One region of the Desulfofundulus sp. JL263-se genome, then DNA from elsewhere that is predicted to be linked to it. Evidence: a T-box and tRNA genes for the amino acid it is inferred to sense, from the RefSeq annotation. Region 1 holds a T-box; the other holds one or more tRNA genes.
The links. A T-box is a leader RNA that pairs with one kind of tRNA and senses whether it is charged. The one in region 1 lies ahead of ileS (isoleucine--tRNA ligase), so its partner is inferred to be a tRNA-Ile.

Region 1 (14,575 bases):
GGCTCCTATTATTGTTACCTTCATGAAATCACCCCCTAGGGTGTTGCAACTATTGGTTAATTCCCAAAAAGTATACGCTACTTACATGTCGATTGCAATACAATAAACCATAAATTTTTCGGGGAGGAAATGCTTTCCTCCCCGATTATTTTGCTAGTGTCCGCAACTGCTGCAGCTTGACGATGTACAGGTACCACATCCAGAGCCGGTTTTACCCTCTGTACCTTTGGCACTGAAGGCAGACATTATCCGGTTGGGATTAGCGGTGTGGCATTTCGGGCAGTTTAGGTTTTTTCCATCTTCACCCATGACGCATAGCTTTTCAAAACGATGCCCGCATTTGGGGCAGCGGAATTCATATATAGGCACGGGGAATCACTCCTTCGGTTTTGGGGGAAATTTTCCAAGTTAAGTCTTACTTATTAAAGATAGTGTTTTGGGGGAATTTTCCCTAGCCAAGTTCTACTTATTAAAAGATAATGTTTTCGTGGGAAAATTCCCCCCAAATTTCGTGGGAAAATTCCCCCAAATTTTGGGGGGAAATTTTCCAAGTTAAGTTTTACTTGTTTAAAGATAGTGTTCCCGTGGAAAAGCTCCCCCAAATTTTTGGGGGAAATTTTCCAAGTTAAGTCTTACTTATTAAAGATAGTGTTTTCGTGGAAAAATTCCCCCAAACTATAGATTATTGGCTGGGGTGTATTGCTGTCAAGGGATAAAACTTACTTTTTAGTTATTTCAGAAGGGAAATGCACTAAAGGGAGGGAATTATGGGTGCAAGGGATTTAAAATAAATGCTTTTGGGAGGACATAATTATGAAGTTAATGTTTTTAGGGGCGGCCCAGACCGTTACCGGCTCCTGTCATCTTCTGGAGGTAGGCGGTACGCGAATTATGATTGACTGTGGCATGTTTCAGGGGCCACGGGCAATAAGGGAGCGCAACTATCATAACTTTCCCGTTGAGCCCGCCAGCGTTGACTTCTTGCTTTTGACCCATGCCCATATTGATCATAGCGGTCTCATCCCTAAATTTTTTAAGCACGGTTTCCGCGGCCGGGTACTGGCAACGGCGGCTACTGTTGATTTGTGTGAAGTTATGCTGCCGGATAGCGGGCACATACAGGAAATGGAAGTTGAGCGAAAAAACCGTAAGGCCAGGAGGGCCGGCCGAAAAACCATAGAGCCCATTTATACTGCGGAAGATGCCCACCGCTGTGTGAAAGAGTTCCAGCGGGTTTCTTATAATGAAACGATAGAAATAAATTCCCGGGTTAGTGCGCGCTTTTTAGACGCCGGACACATATTGGGCTCTTCCATGATAGAATTGATAATAAATGAAAATGGTAAAGAAACTAAGATAATTTTTACGGGCGACCTTGGCGGGGCCGGCAAACCATATGTTAACGACCCCACTATAATAACAGAAGCGGATTATGTGGTTATGGAATGTACTTACGGTAACAGGTTGCACCGGGATAAGGAAGATAGGATAAGCAAGTTAAAGGCGGTTATTGAAGAGACCTATGACAAGGGAGGTAATCTTATCATACCGGCTTTTGCCGTCGAACGCACTCAGGACTTACTTTATGATATTAACGCCCTTTATATCGCAGGGGAAATTCCGCCCATGGACGTTTATATTGACAGCCCCATGGCGGTAGCTGCCACAGAGGTATTCAAGCGTCACCCGGAGTGTTTCGACAAAGAAACTACGGAACTGGTTGCAGCAGGGAAAGATCCTCTCACCATGCCGGCCCTGCGCTTCTCCCGCACTACCGAAGAATCCATGGCCCTAAATAACATTAAAGGCGGGGCGATAATTTTATCTGCCAGCGGCATGTGTGATGCGGGGAGAATAAAGCATCACTTAAAGCATAATTTGTGGAGGCCCGAGTGTACCATTCTTTTTGTCGGGTACCAGGCGCCGGGGACAAAGGGGCAGCGCCTTTTGGACGGTGTTTCTTCCATTCGCATTCACGGGGAAGAGATTGCCGTAAGGGCGGATATCAGGAATATAGACGGGTATTCTTCCCATGCCGACCGGGAAGCCCTTTTGCAGTGGCTGGGCCAATTTGAGAAAGGACCCCAAAAGGTTTTTCTGGTTCACGGGGCCCCGGAAGCGCTGGCCGAAATGGAAAAGCAAATTTCTGTGCGCCTGGGTTACGAGGCATATGCTCCCGGCTGGCAGGAGACAGTAGCTTTGACTCCCGAAGTGGAAGTGGGAGCGGGAGAGATTATGGAATCCTATGCGGCATTGTCCGCCAAGCTGCAGAAGTTTTTCCACATTACTCCTGACAGAAATCTGCGGGCAAAGGTGTTGCAGCACTTAAAAGGGCTGGAATCAGTGCTGGATGAGGCCTTAAGCAGCAGCATGGCATCCCGGGGGTAAAGATTAAAAGAAGGTTTTATGATATTATAAAAGTAAAGGGGCCGTTTGTTTGATGCCTGCATATGAGCTTGTGAAGAGCGGCGACTTGCTGTTTTTAACCTTTCCAATTTTTACGGATACAAACCTGGTGGTTCATGGTTTCAGTACCCGGTGGGGTGGGGTGAGTCCCGAGCCCTATGACAGCCTGAACCTGGGCCTGCACGTGGGAGACAGGCCGGAATATGTATTGGAAAACAGGGCCCGGATATCCCGGGCCCTGGGAATAGATCCCGGCTACCTGGTTTCCGGGGCCCAGGTCCACGGCAGCCGGGTGAAGGTGATCAGGGAGGAACACCTGGGCCGCGGGGCTAAATCCCAAAAGGATACCCTGCCCGGAGTAGATGCCCTGGTAACTGACCAGCCCGGCGTTCCCCTGGCCAGTTATTACGCAGACTGTGTTCCGGTATTTTTAATGGACCCGGTGAGAAAGGTAGTTGCCCTGGCCCATGCAGGGTGGAAGGGCACAGTTCTACACATTGCCCGGAAAACAGTGGAAAAAATGGCTTCCACTTTTAATTGCCATCCTGGAGATTGCCTGGCGGTTATTGGACCTTCCATCGGGCAGTGCTGTTATGAGGTGGATATTAAGGTTGTTGATAAATTGCAATCGGGCTTTGATAACTGGCAACAATTTGTGGAGCCTTTGGGAAAAGGACGCTGGAAGTTAAACCTGGCTGCCGTTAACAGGGATGAACTGTTGAATTCAGGGCTCAGGCCGCAAAACGTGATGACGGTGGATTTATGTACTGCCTGCCACAATCACCTGTTTTTTTCCCATCGTTTCTCGGGGGGCAAAACGGGAAGAATGGGAGCGATAATGATGTTAAAATAGAATAAAAAGGACATTTGCTTTGGAAGAAAGGGGGAAGCCCCATGGTTAAGATATTGGTGGTAGACGATGAGAAATCCATTGTAGAATTAATAAAATTTAATCTCGAGCGGGAAGGCTTTAAAGTGATTACGGCCTTTAACGGCTATGAAGCGCTGGAAAAAGCCCGAAATGAAAAGCCGGAGTTAATTATACTGGATGTTATGCTGCCGGGAATTGACGGAATTGAAGTTTGCCGCTCTTTGTCCAGTGATTCCAATACCCGCCAAATTCCCATTATTATGCTCAGTGCGAGAACCGAAGAGGTTGATAAAGTTTTGGGCCTGGAGATGGGGGCCGATGATTATATAACCAAGCCTTTCAGCCCCCGGGAATTGATAGCACGGGTGAAGGCCAGGATACGCCGTACGCAGTCCATGCAAAGTGATATTGCTTCAAGGGATGCGAAACTTGTTATCGGTGAGCTGGTTATTGATTGTGACCGCTTTGAAGTTACGGTGAACGGCAAAAAGGTTGATTTAACCCCCAAGGAATTTGAATTGCTGCGTTTTTTGGCCGAAGAGCCCGGAAAGGTATTGTCCAGGGAATACTTGCTGGAGAAGATATGGGGCTATGATTTTATAGGAGATTCCCGTACCGTTGATGTTCACATCCGACACATAAGACAAAAATTGGAAAAGGTGCCGGGTTCACCAAATTTTATTGAAACCGTTCGAGGAGTGGGGTATCGCTTAAAGGAGGCTCCTCAATGAAGTGGCGTAATATATTTATGAGTATTAGCTGGCGCCCGGTGGCCAGTTATTTCTTTTTGCTCATCTTGTTTTTAGTTATTTTAGAGCTTTATGCGGTAAATAAAATTACCGTTGCCGGAGCCGCGGCCCTGGCGGTTCCCTTTGCCGTAGGGCTGGCCTGGGTGCTGTATAAGCGGGTGATAAGCCCGCTGAACGAGATTACGAAAGCTGCGGAAGACATTGCCCGGGGTAATCTGGAAAGGGAGCTTAAGATAGATTCTCATGATGAAATAGGCAACCTGGCCCGAAGTATAAATCACATGGCTAAAAGGCTGAAAGGAACTATTGCTGAAATTTCCAGGGAAAGAAACCGGGTCAGGGCTATTTTAGACAGCATGGCCGATGGTGTGATTGCAGTTGATAAAACAGGCAGGGTTTTACTGGTGAACCCGGTTGTGGAGGAAATTTTGCAAACCAATAAGGAATCCATCCAGGGCAAAGGAATATTGGAAGTAATTCGTAATTATGATCTGGTAAATGTTTTTACTACCGCCCTTGAAACCCGGCGGCCCATTTCCAAGGAGGTGCAGTTGTTATACCCCGAGGCGCGCACTCTCAAGGTTTATGCCACTGCCCTGGAAGGAGCGGGCCGGGAAGAGGACGGTGCTGTGGCCATATTACGGGATATTACTGAGCGCAAAAAGTTGGAACAAATGCGCAGTGACTTTGTAGCCAATGTTTCCCACGAATTACGCACCCCCTTAACTTCCATTCACGGTTTTCTGGAAACATTGTTGGATGGGGCCATGGAGGACAAGGAAACAACAAAATACTTTCTGGAAATAATGAGCATGGAAACCAAGCGGCTTACAAAATTAATAAACGATTTGATGGACCTTTCCAAAATAGAGGGGCAGAAGGGGGTGCATCACTGGCAAAAGGTATCCGTGCCCGGTGTTATAGAGAGGGTTATCACTATTTTCCGTAACCAGGCGGAAGAAAAAAACCTGGTTTTATTTGATGATATTGTGGATGATTTACCTATGATTCAAGGTGATGCGGATATGCTTGCCCAGGTGTTAATGAACCTGGTGGACAACGCCATAAAATTTACTCCCCCCGGGGGAAGGGTTACCGTGCGCGCCAGCTCCGCAGGGGACAAGGTTAGAATTGATGTCATGGATACCGGTCCGGGAATTCCCAAGGAGAGCCTGGGTCGCATTTTCGAGCGCTTTTACCGGGTGGATAAGTCCCGTTCCCGGGAGTTGGGGGGAATGGGATTGGGCCTGGCCATAGTGAAGCATTTGGTTAAGTCCTTGGGCGGGAGTATTGAGGTTAAAAGTGAAGTGGGTAAGGGAAGTGTTTTTAGCTTATATTTTCCCATAGGCCGCTCGTAAGTGATATTATTTTTAACATAAACCACCAAAATTATCCTGCAGGGAAGGAATTCCGTTATTTTGGAGGTAATTAAATTAATGAAAAACTTAAAAAGTCCCTGGATGGTGAAATAAATTTGGGTGAACTGGCCGGAAATAAGCAAGAGGTGCCGCTTAGAAAAAAGAAACATTCGGTTCCTGTGATTTTGGGAACAGTATTTTTGACCGGCGTTCTTTGGTTTTTCGGAAATAATATATGGCAGATGGTTTCCATCCGGCTGGTGGATATCAGGTCATTTGAGGAAGATGTACTGGTTAAAAAAATACCTGCCGTGGCTGTTTTGTTAAAAAATGAAATTCCCGTGAGGGCTCCGCTCACCGGAAATATAGAGATGCTGGCCAGAGACGGTGAGCGGGTTAGGCCGGGGTCTCCCATTGCCCGAATAAAAGGGATAAATAACAGTATTACCGTATATAGCCCCCGGGCAGGATTGCTTTGCACTCACGTGGATGGACTGGAGGGGGTTCTTAAACCAGAAAACACCGGCATGCTGGACATGAAAACAATTGAAAAAATAGAAACATCGAGCAAGCAACAGGTAGAGATGACGAAGAAAGCAGAAAAGGGCGTTCCTTTTTGTAAATTGGTGGACAACCTGGAGCCTTTGACAATGTACCTGAGATTAGAAGGGGAAAAAAACACTGATGTTGAACGGTTAGGGCGGCGGGAAAAGTTAAACCTGTTGTGGGAAGGAGAAAGGATTTCCGGCAGATTGATAGAACCACGTAATGGAGAATTGCTGCTGGAAGTTTCTCGCTATCCGGATAAAATTTTGCATTTCAGGCAGGTAAATATCCACGTCATTATTGAAGAAATAAAAGGGTATCCCGTACCCCAGGAAGCCCTGGTATTTAAAGAAAATCAAGCAGGCATGTATGTTGTGAAAAAACAGTTTGTAGATTGGGTCCCTGTAACCATACGGGGATATATAGGAGGGAAAATAGTCATACAGGGAGACGGGATAATAACCCAGAATATGCGTTACATAGCAAATCCCGGTCGGGTAAAACAAGGCGACAGGGTGGAGTGGTAGAAAATGGATGGAGAGCTAATAGCTAATTTGGCGGAAGTACGACGCCGTATCCAGGAAGCTGCCAAAAGGGCCGGGCGCAGTGCGGGGGAAATACAATTGGTAGCTGTCACCAAGACCGTTGAGGTGGATAAAATTAGACAGATAATAGGCCAGGGAGTAAAGGTTTTGGGTGAAAACAGAGTTCAGGAAATGCTCCCCAAAATGTCCCAATTACCGGGGGACATTCAGTGGCATATGATAGGCCACTTGCAAAGGAATAAGGTTAAATATATTGTAGGGAGAGTCAGTATGATTCAATCCCTGGACCGGTGGTCTCTGGCTGAAGAAATTCAAAAGCGGGCGGAGAAAAAGGATGTGGCTGTTCCCGTTTTGGTTCAGGTTAACCTGGCCGGTGAGGATACTAAATTCGGGCTGGCAGGCAATGAAGTTTTAGATTTTTTAACGGATGTAGCCCGGCTGGGTAAAATCCGGGTAAAGGGTTTGATGACCATAGCGCCCTATGTGCAGGATCCTGAAGAAGTTCGCCCGGTATTCAGGGAAATGCGGCATCTGGCCGATAATTTAAGGGGTAAAATTCCGGGCGTATCAATGGATTATCTTTCCATGGGAATGACTAATGATTTCGAGGTGGCCATAGAAGAGGGCGCCAATATGGTACGCATAGGTTCTGCATTATTCGGGCCTCGTATATATTGAGGGGGGTTGGCCGTGGCGAAGAAATTGATGGATAAGGTAATGGGCTTTATAGGTTTTGATGAAGTTGCCGACGATGAAGAAATGGTCCAGAATAACGCTTTGCGGGAAGAGGAAGAATCGCGCTATAGTTCCTTCCATAGAAAAGGACAGGTAGTTAAATTACATTCTCAGCGGCAGGTCAAAGTAGTGGTGGCGGAGCCAAAAGTTTTTGAAGAAGTTCAGGGTATTGCGGATAATTTGAAAAACAGGTGTCCTGTAATAATTAACCTGGAGCAGGCTGATGCCGAATTGGCCAGGCGAGTGGTGGATTTTGTCAGCGGCGCGGCGTACGCGCTGAACGGGAGTATGCAAAAAGTGGGGAGCGGCATATTTCTTTTTGTCCCCAGCAATATGGATATATCAAATGAATTGAGAGACCAGTTGAGGGAAAAGGGCATGTTTTCCTGGATGAAGCAATAGCCGGGAGGGAAATTTATGTCTTTAACTGAAAAAATGGGCTTTGTGGGCGGCGGGGCTATGGCCGAGGCCCTGTTGACCGGGGTTATTAAGAACCGGCTTATACCGGCGGACAAGCTTTATGTAAGTGACGTGCAACCGGAAAGATTGGCACACCTGCGGGATAAGCTGGGTATTAATACCGTAACGGATAATGTTGAGCTGGTGCAGCGGGCAGACATTGTGATACTGGCTGTTAAGCCTTTTATTTTACCTGAAGTTTTAGGGGAAGTAGGGAAAGAAATACGTTCCGAGCAGCTGGTAATCTCCATTGCCGCGGGAATTACCACTCAATTTATTGAGGGGTTTTTGGCGGATAACGTACCGGTTGTGCGGGTGATGCCCAATACTCCTTGCTTGCTCGGGGAAGGAGCTATTGCCGTGGCGGGGGGTAAAAATGCCTCGCCCGGGCATATAAAAAAAGTAGAGGAAATCTGTGCCTCAGTGGGGTTGGTTGTTTCCGTTGCAGAGCACCTTATGGATGTGGTTACCGGCCTTAGCGGCAGCGGTCCGGCGTATATGTACCTGATTGCCGAGGCTCTGGCCGATGCGGGTGTAAGGATGGGCTTGCCCAGGGATATTGCCTTGAAGCTCAGCGCCAAGACCATGCTGGGTGCCGCCCGGATGATTTTAGAAACCGGAGAACACCCGGCACGGCTCAAGGACATGGTTACTACTCCCGGAGGAACAACCGTAGAAGGTCTTTTTGCCCTTGAAGATGCAGGGATAAGGGCGGCTTTTATGGAGGCGGTGGAGGCAGCCTGCTTGCGTTCCAAGGAGCTTTCCGGCGGGCTTAAATAAAGTGTGGGGTGACTTATGGAAATTAGCACGGGAATTAACATAATTGATTTTGTTAAAGTAGCTTTTAGAGTATATTGGTTTTTAATAATTATACGTATTATTCTTTCTTGGGTTCAACTTCCTTATAATCCTGCCGTAAGGTTTATTTACGAAGTTACGGAACCCTTTTTAAAGGTATTTCGGCAGCTAATTCCGCCTATCGGAATGATGGACATATCGCCTATTCTTGCTTTATTTGCTTTACGTTTTCTGGAGATGCTGGTAGTGGAGTTATTGCGTTATATAATTTAATGTGCTGGGTGGTGTGCCATTGTTAGACCGGGACAAACTTTTGGCCCAAGTCAATGATCCCAGGGACAAAGAAGTGGTGGCCAGGGGCCTGGACCTGGCAGAAGGGGTGCTTCGCTTTTACAAACCACAGTTAAGCGATTTTTATGATCCTTTTCATACTGCCCTTTTAATTTCTGTTTTAAAGATGATTCCGGACATAGCAGTAGCGTCTGACGGCGGCTATGCCGGTGCGGAAAGAAAGAGATTAATTGTTTGCCCCGATTACCTGGACCCGCTGGATGAAGATCCTGGTTTGGCTTTCCTGGCCATCGAGGGTAATTTTAATTTTTCCCGGGCGAGCCACCGTGATTTTTTGGGCTCTCTCCTGGGATTGGGTTTGCGCCGGGAAAAGATAGGCGATATCATAGTGGACGACTCCCAGGCCCGGCTGGTGGTGGCCCGGGAAGTGACTGATTTCATCCGTATGAATCTTAGCAGGGTAGGCCGGACCAGGGTTAAGGTAAGGGAGATAACAAGGGAAGGGTTGTCTCCCCCGCCACCAAAGTTTAAGGAGATAAGGTCTACGGTGCCTTCTCTGCGGCTGGACGTGGTGGCTGCCAGCGCTTTTAATATATCCCGCAGCAAAATGGCCAGAGAGGTTAATGTTCAAAGGGTGGCCCTGAATTGGAGGCTTTGCACCAATCAATCGGCCCCTGTTAAGGAGGGGGATGTAATTTCAGTGCGGGGAAGAGGCAGGGCGGAAGTGGTTGAGGTGATGGGGCGTACTAAGAAAGGAAGAATAGCGGTATTACTGAAAAGATATGTGTAAATAGGAGAATTTTGGCGTGATGGAAGGAGTAGGGCGTATGCGGGTAGAAAATTTCAAAAAAGTGAATTAAAGAGGTGACTCCCGTGTTAACGCCTTTAGATATTCAAAATAAGGAATTCCGCCGTTCTTTTCGGGGATATAACGAGGAGGAAGTGGATGAGTTTTTGGACCAGTTGGCCCAGGATTACGAGTGGCTATACCTGGAAAACCAGCGATTAAAAGAAAAACTTGAGGATATCAAAGCGGGGGTGGCCCGTTACCAGGAGATGGAGCAAACCATTAAAGATACCCTGGTGATGGCCCAGAAGAATGCTGAAGAACTGCGGGAAAATACTAAGCGAGAAGCGGAAATACTGCTCAATGAAGCCAGACAAAAGGCGAAGGAAGTGGTAAAACAGGCCGAAGAAGAGGCCGACAGGCTTGTAAGCATGGCGGAAGAAAGGGCCCAAGAAATTACCGCCCAGGCCGAGGAAAGGGTTCGGGCTATTCTCCAAGAGTACCAGTGGCTGGAAAAGCAATCCAGGTTATTTCGCGTAAAATTCCGCTCCTTTTTACAGGCCCAGCTTGACCTTCTGGATAAACAGGAAAAGGAAACAATAGCGCCGCTGGAAGAGGTCGCCGCTGCCTGTTTGGAGGAGGCTTCGGTTGAAGGGAAAATAAACGAGGCCGGTGCGGCTGAAACAATAGAAGTGGACAAGCAAGATCCGGCAGGAGCTGCCGATCAGAATAAGGGGGAAAATGCGAAACAGGGAGAAGAACAGGAAGGTTTCGGTACATAGTGGGAGTGAAAACAATGTGGGACATCAGGGAAGATGAAAAGGGGGTCATTTTCAAGATTAGGGTCCAGCCCCGGGCGGCTAAAAACCAGGTGGCCGGACTTTTCGGGGATGCACTTAAGTTACGGCTTACCGCGCCCCCGGTGGAGGGAGAGGCCAATGAGGCCTGCAGGGTCTTTTTGGCAAAAATTTTTAAAGTGCCCAAAAGACAGGTTGAATTGGTATCCGGACAAGCAAGCCGCAACAAGTTTGTTCGGGTATACGGAATAGATAAGAAGCTGGTTCTTAGGGCTTTGAAGTTATAAATCTTTTCGTTGTTGACGTGGATAGGGCTTTTGAATATAATTATTGATGTTAAAAATAGAAAAAGGTTGAAAATTGCCGGTGAACGGGGCGAGTACATTGGTTAACCTTCACAGAGAGCCCGGGGAAGGTGGGAACCGGGTAAGGGAGCCATTGGAAAATCACCCGGGAGGTGTCGGCTGAAAAAAGGAGTAGGTCGACCGGTGGCCGCCGTTAAAGGCAAAGAGGGGGTAGAATGATTTACATTCTACCTACGAGGGTGGTACCGCGGGAAAATTGGCCCGTCCCTTGTGGGGCGGGCTTTTAATATTTTTAATATTTCATTCTTTAAAAAATTGTAATAAGAGGTGTGGGAAATATGGATTACGCAAAAACGCTTAATCTACCTCGAACAGATTTTCCCATGAGAGCAAACTTATCTAAAAGGGAGCCCGAAATCATTAAATTTTGGGATGAATTGGATATTTACCGGAAGGTGCAGGAGAAAAATTCCGGGAAGCCCAAGTTTATCCTGCATGACGGGCCCCCCTATGCCAACGGCCACATACACCTCGGTCATACTTTAAACAAAGTGCTTAAGGATATTGTTGTTAAATTTCATTCCATGACCGGTTATGATGCTCCGTATGTTCCGGGGTGGGATACCCACGGCCTGCCTATCGAGCAGCAGGCAATTAAAGAATTAGGTATTAACCGGCATGAAATAGATGCTGTTGAGTTTCGCCGCCGCTGCAAGGAATATGCTCTCAAATTTGTTAATATTCAACGGGAAGAGTTTAAGCGCCTTGGGGTGAGGGGTGATTGGGATAATCCTTATTTAACCTTGATGCCGCATTATGAGGCAAGGCAAATAGGCGTTTTCGGGGAAATGGCCAAGCGAGGTTATATCTATAAGGGCCTTAAACCGGTTTACTGGTGCACCACTTGTGAAACGGCCCTGGCCGATGCAGAAGTGGAATACGGAGAGAAAAAGTCCCCGTCCATATATGTGAAATTTGCGGTTAAAAACGGTAAAGGACTTTTACCAGAGGATAGTACCTTTGTCATTATTTGGACCACCACGCCCTGGACCCTGGTGGCCAACCTGGCTATTACCGTGCACCCCGAATTTGTATACGTGCTGGCGGAGGTTGACGGGGAAAAATATGTGGTGGCCAAGGAACTCCTGGAAAATTTCATTAAGGATGCCGAAATTTCCGAGTCCAGGATAATTAAGGAGTTCAGGGGCCAGGAAATGGAAGGTATCATATGCCGGCATCCCTTTGTAGAGCGGGATTCTATATTGATATTGGGTGACCACGTTACTTTAGAGGCCGGTACCGGTTGTGTTCATACTGCGCCGGGTCATGGTCATGAAGACTATTTGGTGGGCTTAAAGTATAACCTGGATGTTTATTCGCCGGTGAACGGTAAGGGTAAATTTACCGAAGAAGCCGGGGAGTTTGCCGGACAGTTCTATTCTGACGCCAACGAAGGTATTGTTAAAACCTTGAGGGAACAAAATTCTCTGGTCAAAAAGGGCGTTATCAGCCACCAATATCCCCATTGCTGGCGCTGCAAGAACCCTGTCTTATTCCGGGCCACAGAACAGTGGTTTGCTTCTATAGAAGGATTTCGGAAGCAGGCACTGGAAGCCATTCGGGGTGTTCGCTGGATACCGGCATGGGGTGAAGAAAGAATTCATAACATGGTTGCCAGCCGGGGTGACTGGTGCATTTCCAGGCAGCGTACCTGGGGCGTGCCCATACCCATTTTCTACTGTGCCCAGTGCGGCAAGGAGATCATCAACGATACCACCATCAAGCACTTACAAAACATATTCAGGAAACACGGTTCCGATGCCTGGTTTGCATGGAAGGTAGAAGACCTGGTTCCGGCGGATTTATCCTGCCCGGAATGCGGGTTCAGGAAATTTACCAAGGAAACGGATATTATGGATGTTTGGTTCGACAGTGGCACCAGTCACATGGGGGTTCTGGATGAAAAAGAAAAATGGCCCGATTTACGCTGGCCGGCAGATTTATACCTGGAAGGGAGCGACCAGCACCGCGGGTGGTTTAACTCTTCGTTAAGTACTTCGGTAGCAGTAACAGGTAAGGCCCCTTACAGGGCCGTTCTAACCCATGGATTTGTTGTAGATGAAAAAGGCCGTAAAATGAGTAAATCCCTGGGAAACGTAGTTGATCCCCTCAAGGTAATCAAGCAAATGGGGGCGGATATACTCCGCTTGTGGGTAACTTCAGCCGATTACAGGGGAGATTTGGCAGTATCACAAAATATATTAAAGCAGATTACTGAATCCTACCGGAAAATAAGAAATACCGCCCGGTTTATACTGGGGAACTTAAGCGACTTTGATCCTGCCAAGGATCAAGTTTCCCGGGAGGAGCTCAGGGAAATAGACCGGTGGGCCCTTCTGGAATTAAATAAGCTTATCAAACGGGTAATAAAGGCCTACAGGGAGTATGAGTTCCATACCGTTTACCATGCCATCCATAATTTTTGCACTGTAGAAATGAGTGCCCGGTACCTGGACATTGTCAAGGATACCCTTTACTGCCAACCTGCGGCTTCACTGGAGAGGCGGGCTGTGCAGACCGTATTATATAAGACTTTGCATGTACTGGTGCGCCTGCTTGCTCCGGTACTGGCCTTTACCAGCGAGGAAATTTGGCAGCACATGCCTAAAGTAGAAGGAGAACCAGTAAGTGTCCAGCTGACCGATATGCCTGAAATTGATGAAAGTTACCTGGATCCGGAATTGGAGAGCAAGTGGGAACGCTTGCTGCGGGTACGGTCGGCAGTGAACAGGGCCCTGGAAACAGCCCGCAAGGAAAAAATGATTGGCAATTCCCTGGAAGCAGCTGTAACTCTTTACGTGAATGATGATTTTTATGAGTTCCTCAGCCCCGTGAAAAATGACCTGCCCGGTTTGTTTATAGTATCGACGGTACATCTTCTAAAGGACGGTGTGCCTGAAAATGCTTTAACCTTTGAAGAACTACCCGAAGCGGGGGTAGTCGTCCGTAAGGCTGAAGGAAGAAAGTGCGAGCGCTGCTGGAATTATCACGTAGATGTAGGTAAGGACGAGGACTATCCGGAAGTTTGCCCGCGCTGTGCCACGGTACTTAAAGAAATGAGTTTTGAAAGAGAATTGAAAGAATAAAAAAAAATGCAGTTTCCGTTAATTATGGAAACTGCATTTTTTTATACCATGCCTTCCTTTTTCAGCCGCCCGGCTACTTTACCGCCTATACGGCCTGCTTCCGTTGCATTCAAAGCTCCCCAACCTTCGCTGAGGATTTTATCCAGAAGACCTAATTCTTCGGCAACTTCCAGTTTTATTTTTTCTATATATAAATCTTTTTTATTTTTTCTGTTAGCCAATTTTTTTCTCCTTTACAAATATAAGTAATAGGAAACCCTTCTCTAAGGAAAGAGAAGGGTTTCTTAGAGCCCGTAATGACCTGCGCTACGACCATTACGAATCCCTGCTTGATTCCCGACAGCCTTTCGACTATCGAGGATCATTACGAAACCCGTAATGATCTTCGCTCGACTAATACAGATACCTTAAGAGCCAATAGCAGTTTCTCGACTGCTAAAGACCTTATTCTTGGGGGAACCCAGGAAAGACGGAACCTGTATTAATCTTAGCTCGATTGGTAAATATCCCTTACGACCCTGCAAATGATCCTTCAGACCATTGCAAGGGCTCCAGGAACAGTTACCAATCTTCCCGCCGACTAATACCGAGCCCTTATGACCCGGTATTAATCTTTGGCCGACTGTCACAGAGCCTTTTTTAGACCCTGTGACAATCTGGGCTCGGCCATTACGGACCCTTGTTAATTACTATTCTATACAGAGGGGTTAAAAATATTCAGGAACATTTTACTAAAAACCTTGCTTTGAGCATGGAGGGGCCTGGAGCGGCCTTAAGTCAAT
Region 2 (14,575 bases), 1.2 Mb from region 1:
CTTGAAATTTAAAAACTTTAAATAATTTTTTAAAACTTAACGTTGCCGAAAAAATAATGATATGTTAAAATTATTGACGAAAAGGGCGGTATCCTTGTGGAACCGCACCTTCCGTTGTTTTTTCCTTAAAATAACAAAAAACATTCCGCTTGGAGCCGGAAGCGGACCGAGACGGGTGCTTTAAACTGGTGGCTGTTAATGCCCTCCGGAATGTGCCCGGAGGGCATTTTAACGTTTTTTGCGGTCTGCCCGGGGAAAGGAGAGGGTATGAGCAAGCCAAGTATAGCCGTAATCGGAGCGGGAAAAGTGGGTTCCGCCCTGGCCATATTATTACATAAGAAGGGTTATGCCGTGGCCGGTGTGGCCAGCAGGACATTGGATTCTGCAGCCAGGCTGGCCGGGAGGTTGAACTGTCCCGCATTTGAGGACTGCGCCCGGGCCGCCCGGGACGCAGAGGTGGTTTTTGTGACTACTCCGGACCGGGAAATAGCCCCTGTTTCAGCCCGAATTGCTGCGGGCGGCGGGTACAGGCCGGGGCAGATTGTGGCCCATACCAGCGGTGCACATCCTTCAGGTGAACTTCACGGGGCGAGGGAGGCCGGGGCCCTGGCAGTCAGCATTCACCCCCTGCAGTCCTTTGCGGAAGTGGAGGGGGCCATGGAAAATCTGCCCGGCTCTTATTTCGCCCTGGAGGGTGATGAGGGCGCCGTAAAACTTGCCGAAAGGATTGTAAAGGATTTGGGCGGCAAAAGTTTTATTATTGATGCCAGGGATAAACCCCTCTATCACGCTGCCGCCTGTATAGCGTCCAATTACCTGGTTTCATTGATGCACTTTGCCACCGGATTGTATCGAAACTTCGGCCTTTCCAGAGAGGAGGCCTTTAAAGCATTACTTCCCCTTGTGCGGGGAACGGTGGAAAACATCAGGCGCGCGGGGCCGGTAAAGGCACTTACCGGGCCGCTGGCCCGGGGAGATGTCCCCACCGTTAAAGGACACCTGGAGGCCCTGGAGAAGGTGAGCGGGCAGGAAAGGGAACTGTACAGGCAATTAGGCGAATACACCGTGCGGGTGGCCCTGGAAAAAGGGAGTATTGACGCCAATCAGGGAAAACACCTGATAAAAATGTTAAAAGGAGATGCTTGGATTGAAAGATAGGGTAACTACGGCAAATTTTCGGGCTAAAAAGCAAGAAGGTCAACCTATAACCATGCTTACCGCTTACGATTACCCCCTGGCCCAGCTGGTGGATGAGGCGGGTATTGATGCCATACTGGTTGGAGATTCCCTGGGTAATGTGGTGCTGGGATATGAATCAACCATTCCCGTTACCATGGACGATATGGTTCACCATGTCAAAGCGGTTACCAGAGGGGTGAAAAGGGCCATAGTAATAGCCGACATGCCCTTTTTGTCTTATCATGTTTCCAAGAAAGAGGCTGTACGTAATGCGGGGCGGCTGCTGCAGGAGGCGGGCGCCCAGGCCGTGAAGCTGGAAGGCGGGCAGGAAGTGGCGGAAATAATAAAAGCCATAACGGATGCCGGTATTCCCGTAATGGGGCACCTGGGACTGACACCGCAATCCATTCACCAGATGGGCGGCTATAAGGTTCAGGGTAGGGATGAAAAGGCGGCCCGGAAACTGCTGGCGGATGCCAGGGCGGTTGAGGACGCCGGGGCGTTTTCCCTGGTGCTGGAGTGTGTTCCCACCCCGCTGGCCAAATTGATTACCGAAAAATTAGCCATTTCCACAATTGGCATAGGGGCAGGGCCCTACTGTGACGGCCAGGTTTTGGTAACCCACGATTTGATAGGTCTGGTGGGCGGTTTCAGCCCCAAGTTTGCCAAGCGATACATTAATGTCCGGGAGGATATACGGAAAGCGCTCCAAACCTTCAAGCGGGAAGTTGAGGAAGGCGTATTTCCCGCCGAAGAACACCAGTTTGACATGAATGAAGAGGTTTTAAAGAAGTTATATTAAGGCGGTCCTTTTAACTGCGTTGGTAAGCCTTTAAAGGTGGGGGAGAGACTAAGTGATCATCTGCCGAACAATTGCTGAAGTAAAATCCGTTATCCGCGAGGCCAGATCCGCCGGCCGCACCGTAGGGCTGGTGCCCACTATGGGATATTTTCATGAAGGCCATCTTTCCCTAATGCGGGCCGCTCGCAAGGATTGTAACCTGGTGGTGGTGAGTCTCTTTGTGAACCCCACTCAATTCGGACCCAATGAGGACTATGCCGAATATCCCAGGGATTTCGAGCGGGATGTCCAGCTGGCCAGGGATGTGGGGGTGGATGTTATTTTTGCTCCGGAGCCAGAGGAAATGTATCCTTCCGGCTTCCAAACCCACGTGGAAGTTGAAGAGGTTTCCAAGCCCCTGTGCGGGCGTTCGCGGCCGGGACATTTCAGGGGTGTGGCCACGGTGGTGACAAAACTATTCAATATTGTGGAGCCGGACAGGGCTTATTTTGGCCAAAAGGATGCCCAGCAGGTAATGGTTATAAAACAAATGGTAAGGGACTTGAATATGAACGTTGAAATTGTCACCGGGCCCATTGTGCGGGAACATGACGGGCTGGCCATGAGTTCTCGAAATGTTTATCTAAGCCCGGAGGAGCGCAAGGCCGCCACCGTGTTATACCGCAGTCTCCGGGAGGCAGAGGAAAGGATAAAAAACGGGGAAACCGACCCGGTGAAACTGCGCCGACAAATAGTAAATAAAATTAAATCCGAGCCCCTTGCCGATATAGATTATGTGGAAATACTGGGCATTCCGGATCTTAGGCCCTTGAAAGTTTTAAAGGGCCGGATTTTGATTGCCCTGGCTGTCCGGTTCGGCAAAACCCGGCTGATTGACAACACCATGGTGGAGGTGTCGTAGAAATGTTCATTACCATGTTCAAGTCAAAAATTCACCGGGCCACGGTAACCGAAGCCAACCTTAACTATGTGGGTAGCGTAACCATAGATGAAGAATTACTGGAAGCGGCGGACATACTCTCCAATGAAAAGGTGCAAATAGTAAATATTAATAACGGCGCCAGGTTTGAAACATATACCATAAAAGGACCCAGGGGCTCCGGTATCATATGCCTGAACGGGGCTGCTGCCAGGCTGGTGCAGCCGGGGGATACCGTAATTATTATTTCCTATGCCATGATGGATAAAAAGGAGGCCCTTGAATTTCGCCCGAAGGTAATCCTGGTAGATGAGCAAAACAAAATCAAGAAGGTAGTAGAGGGAGAAGTTCACGGTGAAACGGCGTGAAGCCAGTACTTAAGCAGGGCCGGTGCCTGTATAATTGACTTACAGGATGCACCGGGCCTTGTAAGTAACAATTCTTTGTTAACCTTTTAAAGTATATCAGTTGACAAGGTTGGAAATATTTATTTTATAACATTATGTTGAGCAATAAATCTTTAACGGGGAGAGAGCCGATGGCTTTAAGGGCAGACTTACTCCGGCTTTTAAAAGAGAACAGCTCCCATTATGTTTCCGGGGAGCAAATTTGCCGGCAGCTGGGCGTGTCTCGAACGGCAATTTGGAAACAGGTGGAAATTCTCCGGAATATGGGCTATGAAGTTGACGCCCGCTCCAATGCCGGGTACCGGCTGGTTTCCGTACCTGACCGGCTTTACCCGGAAGAAGTGGGGGCGGGCCTGGGCACTTCGGTAATAGGCAGGGAAATACGCTATGCCCCTAGTGTGGGCTCCACCAATGAATTTGCCAAGGAATGGGCCCGGGAAGGTGCTCCCGACGGGGGTGTTTTTATTGCCGAAGAACAGGGTGCAGGAAAGGGGCGCCTGGGCCGTGCCTGGTTTTCTCCCGCAGGCAAGGGCCTTTGGTTTAGCGTGGTTATGCGGCCCCGCATGAATCCGGCGGATGTCCCGCAGATTACCATGGTGGCTGCCGTGGCAGTGGCCAGGGCTGTTTATAAAGAAACAGGCCTGACCGCAGGAATCAAGTGGCCTAACGATTTACTTATGGGAAACGGCAGGCGGAGAAAATTGTGCGGGATTTTGACCGAGATGAATGCAGATATGGATCGGATAAATTATGCAGTGCTCGGTATCGGCCTCAATGTAAATATTACCCGGGAGGATGTTCCCCGGGAATTACGGGATATAGTTACCTCGGTGGCTATGGAAACGGGAAAAAAGATTAACCGGGTCAAGTTGCTGCAGGTTATTCTCCGGGAATTGGACCACTGGTATCAAGAATGGCTTGCCAGGGGGTTTAAGCCCGTTTTGGAACAGTGGAAAGATTGGAATGTTACCCTGGGGCGCAGGGTGAAAGTTACTACTTTTAAAGAGGTAGTAGAGGGGAGGGCGGAAGATGTAGATGAAAACGGGTCCCTTGTAGTCAGGCTGGACAGCGGGGGATTAAAAAGATTTATGGCCGGGGAGGTTTCCCTGCGGGAGAATAATGAGTAAGTTTTTTATCTATATCGTTAACTGTTAGATTGTAAGTGGTTTACTATCTAAAGGAGGTAATTTCAGTGAAAAATCTGTCAGCCCGGGATATGGTGCTGGTTTCCATGTTTGCCGCCCTGGCTGCCGTGGGAGCCCTGATTTTCAGGTGGCTGGGAGGAGCAATAGTTCCCTTTAGCATTGTTCCGTTTATAGTAGTTTTGGCGGGGTGTATTTTGGGGCCCAAACTGGGAGCCCTGAGCATGCTGGTATACATGCTTTTGGGCCTGGTAGGAGTGCCCGTATTTGAAAAGCCGCCCTTCGGGACGCCCGCCTATATCCTGCAGCCCACCTTTGGATTTATCATGGGCTTTGTAGCTGCGGCCTATGTAACCGGGCGTGTAATTAAAGGGAATGATTCAGCGGGGCTGGCACGGTACGTGGTGGCCACTTTGGCAGGGATGGCGGCAATATACCTGGTAGGCCTTCCTTACCTTTACTTGGTACTTAATTTTTACATGGGCAAAGCTTTTCCCGTTTGGGAAGTATTAAAAATTGGCTTTATTCCCTTTGTCGGGTGGGATATTCTGAAAGCTGTGGTAGCTGCGGGACTGGCCAGGGCGGTTCACTTGCGCCTGTCTCAAGGAAAATATGACATGCAGGGAAGCAGCTGAAGGTGTCGCAAAATGAAGAATGCCGGCCGGGCTGCTTTAAAGCCGCCCGGCCGTTTTTTTCTTTGAATAGTGCCTTTATTGAAAGTAAGGGCATGTTTTCTGAAGTTGCACCTGAAATATGCCTTTGATAGAATTAGGACAACGAAGCAAGGAAAGCAGGGATTAATTTGTTACTGGTTTTTGATGTGGGAAATACAAATATTGTGCTCGGTATTTTTGAAGAATCCCGCCTGGTGGTACACTGGAGATTATCCACTGCCAGCCACCGCACGGCGGATGAATACGGGATGCTTTTACGGGACCTGTTTGAGTCCAAAGGGTTGTCTTTATCCCGGGTTAAGGCGGTAGTTCTGTCTTCGGTGGTTCCCCCGTTGAATTACTCTTTGGAACGAATGTGCCAAAAGTATTTGGGGGTTGACCCGCTGGTTGTGGGCCCGGGCATTAAAACGGGCATGCCCATAAAGTATGAAAATCCCAGGGAAGTGGGAGCAGACCGAATTGTTAACGCGGTGGCCGGCTTCGAGATTTACGGCGGCCCGTTAATTATTGTTGATTTCGGCACTGCCACTACCTTTTGTGCCATATCCGCCCGCGGAGAGTACCTTGGAGGCGCCATAGCCCCCGGTATCGGTATTTCAACCGAGGCCTTATTTGCCAAGGCGGCTAAACTTCCCCGGGTGGAAATAGCAAAACCCCCTTCCGTTATAGGTAAGACCACCGTAAACAGTATGCAGTCGGGTATTTTTTACGGGTTTGTCGGCCAGGTGGACGAAATAGTACGACGCATGAAGCAGGAATTAAAGGGAGATCCAATGGTAGTGGCTACCGGCGGCCTGGCCGGCTTGATTTCCGCCGAATCCAGGACGATAGACAAGGTGGATCGTTTATTAACCCTTAAAGGATTGAGAATAATATACGAAAGGAACAAATCTTAAATCCACGGAGGTAAATACGTGCATATTGGAAGTGTACCCCTTGAGAACCCGGTGGTTGCCGCCCCCATGGCCGGAGTAACCTGCCGGGCTTTTCGTATTTTGGCCCGGGAAGCCGGGTGTGCCCTGGTTTGCACTGAAATGGTCAGTGCCCAGGCCCTGGTTTATAAAAATGCAAAAACCTACCGGTTAATGGATTGCAGGGGCGAAGAGGGCCCGGTGAGTGTGCAAATTTTTGGCAGCAATCCTGAATACATGGCCCGTGCCGCGGAGATTGTATCCCGGTACGGTGCTGCCATTATTGATATTAATATGGGCTGTCCCACTCCCAAAATAGTGAAAAACGGGGAAGGTGCGGCCTTGATGAAGAACCCGGCCCTGGCGGCCAAAATAGTGTCTGAAGTGGTAAAGGCAGTGGAACTGCCCGTTACCGTTAAGATGCGTAAGGGCTGGGACGGCGACAGCATTAACGCCGTTGAACTGGCAATGGCCGTGCAGGATGCCGGGGCAAAGGCGGTAACTGTACACGGCAGAACCAGGGACCAGTTTTACAGCGGGCGAGCGGACTGGAATATTATTAAAGCGGTTAAGGAAAAGGTATCCATACCCGTTATCGGCAACGGGGATATTTTTTGTCCCGAGGATGCGGCCAGAATGATGGAGGAAACGGGCTGCGACGCCGTTATGATCGGCAGGGCCGCCCTGGGAAACCCCTGGATTTTCAATAGAACGGTTATGTATTTGCAAACGGGAATTTTACCTCCCGGGCCCGGGAAAAGGGAAAAAATCGCCACGGCCTTGCGGCACCTGGATTTGATGGTTGAAGACAAGGGGGAATCGGCCCTTTGGGAGATGAGGAAGCATGCTGCCTGGTATATGAAGGGAATGCCGGGTGCCGCCCGCCTGCGGGAACAGGTAAACAAGGCCAAATCCCTGGAGGAACTCAGGGGGATATTGCTGGCGTTTTTGGATTAGAAAAACAATAGAAAAATTAACCAGCCCCATGCTGTTAATAAAGCCTGCATCTTTGGAGATGCAGGCTTTAATCCCCCATCCCCTCTGAGATAACCTTTCGCACATGGACACCACCCTCTTTATTTCCCACATTCTCCAGATGCATGGCATGGGCTTCCAGCTTTTCCCGGGAGCAAAAATCTCGCCAGTCCAGGGTTAAGGGGGGGGCAAATCTCCGCTGCCCGGTAATGTTACAGGTAAATTAGCGGCAACAATACTTTTTTTCTTGCCAACACTGGTATTTTTAGCTAAAATAGGTTTTGTACACAAAGTTGTGCACATAAAAATTCTGCTAAGGGGATAAAATGTTAGGGAAAGGAAATGGATTTTATAAGAATCGGTGAAAAGGTCATCAGTAAAAAAAAGATTGATAAATCCATAAAGGAAATTCTAAAACTCCGCCAGGCGGGTTTTTCCCAAAGTGAGGTCGCCCAGCGGTTATCTATTGACCGTACTTTTATAAGCAGGTTGGAGAGCCTTGGGGAAATCAGGAAGGGCAGGCGGATTGCCGTCATAGGCTTTCCTATAGCCAACAAAAAAGAGTTGGAAAATGTCCTGGCATCCATGGGTATTGATTTCGTTTTTTTGATGACGGAGAAGGAAAGGTGGCAATTTGTTAAAGAAAAAACCGGGTTGGACCTTTTTAACGCTATTATGGACATGGTAGCCAGGTTGCATAGCTATGACCGCATTGTTATCATTGGTTCCAACAAGAGGATAAAGATAGCTGAAGCGGTAATGGATAAGGACGTTATAGGTTTTGAAATTGGGGAATCGCCTATTCAAGAAGATAAGTACGTAAATGTACAGGAAATTAAAGAATTGCTAGAGGCCATTAAGGACTGAGCCTGCAGGGAGGGAGATAATTAATAATGGGTTCCTTTGCCTTTATAATTCATCCACTGGATGTTCAAGATGTTGCCCGGAAGTTTGGTTTTGTAAAGTACATGCCTGCTTCTCTGGTGGAGAGACTTTTACGGGTGCTTCCCCCCCTTCAGGTTTCAAAAATTACCGGAGTTGAATCACCTTACAATTCGGTGGAGGGCTGGTTTATTTCCTGCCCTCTTACTGCGAGACAAATGATGGAATTGCCTGAAGACTATGTAATAAAGCGAATCATTCAAGCCGGAAAACTGGCAGAAAAACTGGGGGCCAAGGTGCTTGGCCTGGGGGCTTTTACTTCCGTGGTAGGGGATGCCGGTATAAGTATTGCCAGGGAACTTAATATTGCCGTAACCACAGGCAACAGTTATACCGTGGCCACTGCCATGCAGGGGATCCGGGAGGCAGCGAAGCTGATGGGACATGATTTAAAAAAGGCACGGGTGGTGGTACTGGGCGCCACAGGCTCCATCGGCAGGGTGTGTGCACGGCTGTTGGCCGAAGAAGTAAATAAACTTACCCTGGTGGCCCGGCAGCGGTCACGGCTGGAACAATTGGCCCGGACCATAATGTATGAGACCGGCCTGGCAGCGAAGATAACTTCAGATGTTAAAAGTGCTCTTAGATCTGCTCAGGTGGTGGTGGCTGTAACCAGTGCCTTAGATTCCCTTATCGGCCCTGAAGATCTTATGCCGGGAGCGGTTGTTTGTGATGTTAGCAGGCCCCGCAATGTTTCCAGGCAGGTGGCCGAACAGAGAAATGACGTATTGGTTATTGAGGGAGGAGTTGTAAAGGTGCCGGGCCCGGTAAAATTTAATTTTAATTTTGGTTTTCCTCCGGGCATGGCTTATGCCTGCATGTCGGAAACAATGATTTTGGCCTTGGAAGAGCGCTATGAGAATTTTACCTTGGGTAGGGATTTAACTTTGGAGCAGGTGGAAGAAATTTCGCGCTTGGCCGAAAAACATGGATTTGAACTGGCGGGCTTTAGAAGTTTTGAGAGGGCAGTTACTATGGAGGAAATAGAGACAATAAAAAGAAATGCGGAAATGAAGTTGAAAGTTGCAAATTAGGTATGCTCCTCGTCTTTTATTATTGCCTTGACAAACAATACCATGGCTCATATAATGTTAAAAAGTTTAGCCGGGGATATGGTGCACTGCAAATTTTTTTTGCAGTGTTTTCATACGCCGTTGTAAGATTGAGGGCCGGAGTATATTTTCTCCTGCTCTTTTTTTGAATAACATCTGGGGAAATGCAATATATTTTTTTGTAATTGAAGTTAAAAATTACTTTAGGTGAGGAGACGATTTAAATTTATGAGTGAGAATAGAGAAGTCATTTTGACTAAAGGCGGCCTTAAAAAAATTGAAGATGAGTTGGAAGAGTTAAAGTCTGTTCGCCGCAGGGAAGTAGCTCAAAGAATTAAGCAGGCAATTGAATTTGGGGATATCAGTGAAAATTCTGAGTATGAAGATGCCAAGAATGAACAGGCCTTTATTGAAGGCAGAATTATCACTTTAGAAAAAATGTTGCGGAACGCCAAGATCATCGGAGATACCAATACAGATGAAGTTTCTATTGGATCCACTGTAAAGTTAAAAGACATTGAGACCGGAGATGAAATCCAGTATACCATTGTGGGCTCAATGGAGGCGGAACCGGATGAAAATAAAATTTCCAATGAATCTCCCGTTGGTAAGGCCATTCTTGGCCATAAAAAAGGTGACGTGGTAGAAATAACTGTTCCGGCAGGTGTTTTTAAGTATCAAATATTAGATATAATGTCTTAAAGACTTCCGCCGAATTAAAATTTAATTTAACAGTACGGTATAGAGCTCCTGTGCTTGTTGATATACAGGTGAAGTTATAAGAACCCGGAGGGAGTGCTATGGCAAATAGCAGGGAATTTGACGGAGCGGAACCGGTATGTGATGATTTGACAGATACAGATAAGGAAAAATATAATGAGCTGATGCGGGTGCGAAGGGAGAAGCTTGAGGAACTCAGGAATGCCGGCATCAATCCTTTTGGTGAAAAATTTGAGTTTACCCATCATGCCCGGCAAATAAGAGAAAATTATGAGGAATATGCTGATAAAAATGTATCCATAGCCGGCAGGATAATGGCCAAGCGCGGTCATGGGAAGGCCGGCTTTGCCAACGTCCAGGATGCAACGGGTCAAATACAGATTTACGCCCGCTTAAATGATTTAGGGCAGGAAAATTATCAATTGTTTAAAGGCCTGGATATAGGAGATATAGTGGGCGTCAGGGGAACGGTATTTAAAACGCGGACGGGCGAAGTAACCGTGGCAGTAAAAAAACTGGTTTTACTGGCAAAATCCCTGCGCCCTTTGCCGGAAAAATGGCACGGGCTTAAAGACGTGGATTTGCGCTACAGGCAGCGGTACTTAGATTTAATTGTTAATCCTGATGTTAAGCAAACATTTATATTAAGGAGTAAAATAATAAAGGCGCTTAGGAATTTCCTAACAGAAGAAGGTTTTTTAGAAGTAGAAACACCCATGATGCACCCCATAGCAGGTGGTGCTGCAGCCCGGCCGTTTATAACCCATCATAATGCTTTAGATATGGATCTTTATTTGCGCATTGCTCCTGAGCTTTACCTTAAGCGCCTGCTTGTGGGCGGTTTCGAAAAGGTGTTTGAAATTAACCGTAATTTTCGCAATGAAGGGATAAGTACCAAACATAATCCCGAATTTACCATGCTGGAATTATACCAGGCTTATGCCGATTATTACGATATGATGGACCTTACGGAAAAGCTGATATCTGCCGTGATCGAAGAGATCCTTGGCACCACCCGAATAAACTTCCAGGGGAAAGAAATAAATTTTGCCCGCCCGTGGGAAAGAATGTCTATGCTGGAAGCGGTAAAGCAGTATAGCGGATTGGACTTTACCCGGCTTGAAGTAGAGGAGGCCCAAAAAGTGGCCAAAGACATGGGGCTGGAAGTAGAAGAGGCCGACGGGTGGGGTAGCATTTTAAACAAAGTTTTTGAAGAAAAAGTTGAACCCCACCTTATTCAGCCTACATTTATTATGGATTATCCCATTGAAATATCCCCCCTGGCCAAGAGAAAAGAAGATCAGCCGGAATTGACTTATAGATTTGAGCTCTTCATCAACGGCTGGGAAATAGCCAATGCATTTTCGGAATTAAATGATCCCATTGACCAAAAGGAACGTTTTTTACGCCAATTGGACAAGCGCAAGGCTGGGGATGATGAGGCCCATATGATGGACGAAGATTACATAACTGCCCTGGAGTACGGTATGCCTCCCGCCGGAGGACTGGGTATAGGGATAGACAGGCTAATTATGCTGCTTACCGATTCTCCATCCATAAGAGATGTCATATTGTTTCCGCTAATGAGGCCCAGGGATTAAATCCCGGGCCTTAAAAACATTTAAAGCGGCTTAATTTGAATGTTGACACTTAAAGGTTCTTATGGTACTATACTTAATTGTTAAGCGAGATAACGATATTACACAAGCCAAATTAGATAATTGAGAAAAGTTCCGATCCAAAAGTTAAAAAATTGGCTTGACAGTTATCAAAGGTTATGCTAACATAAGAACCCGAGGCATGACAAAAGGTCTTTGAAAACTGAACAGTGACCCTGGTTTTGATAGAGCCCTTGGAGATAAGAGATTAAACTTTCCGGATAAATAGATGGAGAGTTTGATCCTGGCTCAGGACGAACGCTGGCGGCATGCCTAACACATGCAAGTCGAACGGGGCAGCCTTTGGAAGTCCTTCGGGACGGACGGGGGAGTGCCTAGTGGCGGACGGGTGAGTAACGCGTGGATAACCTACCCGGAAGACCGGGATAACACCGGGAAACCGGTGCTAATACCGGATGAGCTTTTACTGTTGCATGGCAGTAGAAGGAAAGGTGCGGGAGCGCCGCTTCTGGATGGGTCCGCGTCCCATTAGCTAGTTGGTGTGGTAAAGGCGCACCAAGGCGACGATGGGTAGCCGGCCTGAGAGGGTGACCGGCCACACTGGGACTGAGACACGGCCCAGACTCCTACGGGAGGCAGCAGTGGGGGATTTTCCGCAATGGGCGAAAGCCTGACGGAGCGATGCCGCGTGAGCGAAGAAGGCCTTCGGGTCGTAAAGCTCTGTCCAGGGGGAAGAAGAGGTGACGGTACCCCTGGAGGAAGCCCCGGCTAACTACGTGCCAGCAGCCGCGGTAACACGTAGGGGGCGAGCGTTGTCCGGAATTACTGGGCGTAAAGCGCGCGTAGGCGGCCGAGCAAGTCAGGGGTGAAAGCCGGCGGCTCAACCGCAGGAGTGTTCTTGAAACTGCTCGGCTTGAGGGCAGGAGAGGGGAGTGGAATTCCCAGTGTAGCGGTGAAATGCGTAGATATTGGGAGGAACACCAGTGGCGAAGGCGGCTCTCTGGCCTGGACCTGACGCTGAGGCGCGAAAGCGTGGGGAGCGAACAGGATTAGATACCCTGGTAGTCCACGCTGTAAACGATGGGTGCTAGGTGTTGGTGTCGCTGAGGCATCAGTGCCGTAGTTAACGCGATAAGCACCCCGCCTGGGGAGTACGGTCGCAAGACTGAAACTCAAAGGAATTGACGGGGGCCCGCACAAGCGGTGGAGCATGTGGTTTAATTCGACGCAACCCGAAGAACCTTACCAGGGCTTGACATCCCGCGACAGCCGTAGAGATACGGTTTTCCATAGTGATACTATGGGCGCGGAGACAGGTGGTGCATGGTTGTCGTCAGCTCGTGTCGTGAGATGTTGGGTTAAGTCCCGCAACGAGCGCAACCCCTACCTCTAGTTGCCAGCACGGGAGGGTGGGCACTCTAGAGGGACTGCCGTTGACAAGACGGAGGAAGGTGGGGATGACGTCAAATCATCATGCCCCTTATGTCCTGGGCTACACACGTGCTACAATGGCCGGTACAGAGGGCAGCGAAGCCGCGAGGCGGAGCGAATCCCAAAAAGCCGGTCTCAGTTCGGATTGCAGGCTGCAACTCGCCTGCATGAAGGCGGAATCGCTAGTAATCGCAGGTCAGCAAACTGCGGTGAATACGTTCCCGGGCCTTGTACACACCGCCCGTCACACCACGAAAGCCGACAACACCCGAAGCCGGTGAGCTAACCCTTTTAAGGGAGGCAGCCGTCGAAGGTGGGGTTGGTGATTGGGGTGAAGTCGTAACAAGGTATCCCTACCGGAAGGTGGGGATGGATCACCTCCTTTCTAAGGAGTTTTTGCGAAAGAGCGGGAAACAGAGGGGGCTTAAGAGACCGGGGTTCACTGTTTAGTTTTGAAAGACCTTTGAAAGACCAAGGTGGTTGTTTGTTTCAGTGAGCGGTCGTTGGTAAAAAATATACGTTGAAAGTTGTTATTATAAGTTGTTATAATAACCAACGGCCAGCGACAAGCGACCAATAATTAATATGGGCCTGTAGCTCAGTCGGTCAGAGCGCACGCCTGATAAGCGTGAGGTCGATGGTTCAAGTCCATCCAGGCCCACCATTTGAGGAGTAGGAAGTGAGAGGTTGGAGGTGGGAAAGTAAATTCTCATTTCCCACATCTCACTTCTCACATCCCAAGTGTGGGGGTGTAGCTCAGCTGGGAGAGCACCTGCCTTGCAAGCAGGGGGTCACCGGTTCGAGTCCGGTCATCTCCACCAGGTACCTGCTCTTTGAGAACTGCACAGTAGAGAAGGTAAGATACCGTAGGTCAAGCTAATAAGGGCGTACGGTGGATGCCTGGGCGCTAAGGGCCGAAGAAGGACGTGGCAAGCTGCGAAAAGCCACGGTGAGCCGCAAGCAGGCGAAGACCCGTGGATTTCCGAATGGGGCAACCCGGTACCGCAAACCGGTATCATTCCGCACTGAACACATAGGTGCGGGAGGGGCACCCGGGGAACTGAAACATCTAAGTACCCGGAGGAAAAGAAAGCAAGAGCGATCCCCTGAGTAGCGGCGAGCGAAAGGGGGCCAGCCTAAACCGGCGGCATGCAGCTGCCGGGGTTGCGGGACTCTCCGAAGGGGTTAAGGAGTTCTAGCCGAAGTGGACTGGAACGTTCCGCCGGAGAAGGTAAAAGCCCTGTAGGCGAAAGGGCGAATTAACCTGGAGAGGATCCCAAGTACCGCGGGGCACGGGGAATCCCGCGGGAATCGGGGAGGACCACCTCCCAAGGCTAAATACCCTTAGCGACCGATAGCGGATAGTACCGTGAGGGAAAGGTGAAAAGCACCCCGGGAGGGGAGTGAAAGAGAACCTGAAACCGTATGCCTACAAGCAGTCGGAGCCCAGCACTCAACCAAGCATTTAAGGGAACAGAGTGTTGATTTGGGGAGTATTTACCAAACCCTGGCACTCAACTTAAGTGTTGGGTTGAGTGCTGGGTGACGGCGTACTTTTTGTAGAACGGACCGGCGAGTTACGTTTGGCGGGCGAGGTTAAGGGCCAGAGGTCTGGAGCCGCAGCGAAAGCGAGTCTTAAGAGGGCGCATAAGTCCGCCGGAGTAGACCCGAAACCGGGTGATCTACCCATGTCCAGAGTGAAGCGCGAGTAAAGTCGCGTGGAGGCTCGAACCAACCGTCGTTGAAAAGGCGGTGGATGAGGTGTGGGTAGGGGTGAAATGCCAATCGAACCCGGAGATAGC

Region 2: it has a tRNA-Ile gene. The T-box ahead of ileS (isoleucine--tRNA ligase) is inferred to sense a tRNA for this amino acid. The anticodon was not compared.

The regions. Positions count from the first base shown of each region.
Region 1 is NZ_CM149993.1:1,099,411-1,113,985, forward strand. It holds gene trkA (Trk system potassium transporter TrkA) at 1-24, opposite strand, end outside; gene ACX4JR_RS05560 (FmdB family zinc ribbon protein) at 154-369, opposite strand; gene ACX4JR_RS05565 (MBL fold metallo-hydrolase RNA specificity domain-containing protein) at 814-2,388, shown strand; gene pgeF (peptidoglycan editing factor PgeF) at 2,441-3,259, shown strand; gene ACX4JR_RS05575 (winged helix-turn-helix domain-containing protein) at 3,301-4,008, shown strand; gene pnpS (two-component system histidine kinase PnpS) at 4,005-5,384, shown strand; gene ACX4JR_RS05585 (biotin/lipoyl attachment domain-containing protein) at 5,564-6,457, shown strand; gene ACX4JR_RS05590 (YggS family pyridoxal phosphate-dependent enzyme) at 6,461-7,153, shown strand; gene ACX4JR_RS05595 (cell division protein SepF) at 7,181-7,612, shown strand; gene proC (pyrroline-5-carboxylate reductase) at 7,628-8,449, shown strand; gene ACX4JR_RS05605 (YggT family protein) at 8,465-8,740, shown strand; gene ACX4JR_RS05610 (YlmH family RNA-binding protein) at 8,754-9,548, shown strand; gene ACX4JR_RS05615 (DivIVA domain-containing protein) at 9,632-10,327, shown strand; gene ACX4JR_RS05620 (DUF167 domain-containing protein) at 10,342-10,629, shown strand; T-box leader at 10,700-10,919, shown strand; gene ileS (isoleucine--tRNA ligase) at 10,986-13,793, shown strand; gene ACX4JR_RS05630 (small, acid-soluble spore protein, alpha/beta type) at 13,835-14,014, opposite strand.
Region 2 is NZ_CM149993.1:3,000,712-3,015,286, reverse strand. It holds gene ACX4JR_RS15640 (Rossmann-like and DUF2520 domain-containing protein) at 199-1,158, shown strand; gene panB (3-methyl-2-oxobutanoate hydroxymethyltransferase) at 1,148-1,981, shown strand; gene panC (pantoate--beta-alanine ligase) at 2,034-2,882, shown strand; gene panD (aspartate 1-decarboxylase) at 2,885-3,268, shown strand; gene ACX4JR_RS15620 (biotin--[acetyl-CoA-carboxylase] ligase) at 3,439-4,434, shown strand; gene ACX4JR_RS15615 (biotin transporter BioY) at 4,500-5,084, shown strand; gene ACX4JR_RS15610 (type III pantothenate kinase) at 5,252-6,019, shown strand; gene dusB (tRNA dihydrouridine synthase DusB) at 6,038-6,991, shown strand; gene ACX4JR_RS15600 (transcriptional regulator) at 7,352-7,876, shown strand; gene ACX4JR_RS15595 (shikimate dehydrogenase) at 7,903-8,985, shown strand; gene greA (transcription elongation factor GreA) at 9,232-9,705, shown strand; gene lysS (lysine--tRNA ligase) at 9,804-11,324, shown strand; rRNA gene ACX4JR_RS15580 (16S ribosomal RNA) at 11,608-13,158, shown strand; tRNA gene ACX4JR_RS15575 (tRNA-Ile) at 13,361-13,437, shown strand; tRNA gene ACX4JR_RS15570 (tRNA-Ala) at 13,519-13,594, shown strand; rRNA gene ACX4JR_RS15565 (23S ribosomal RNA) at 13,643-14,575, shown strand, end outside.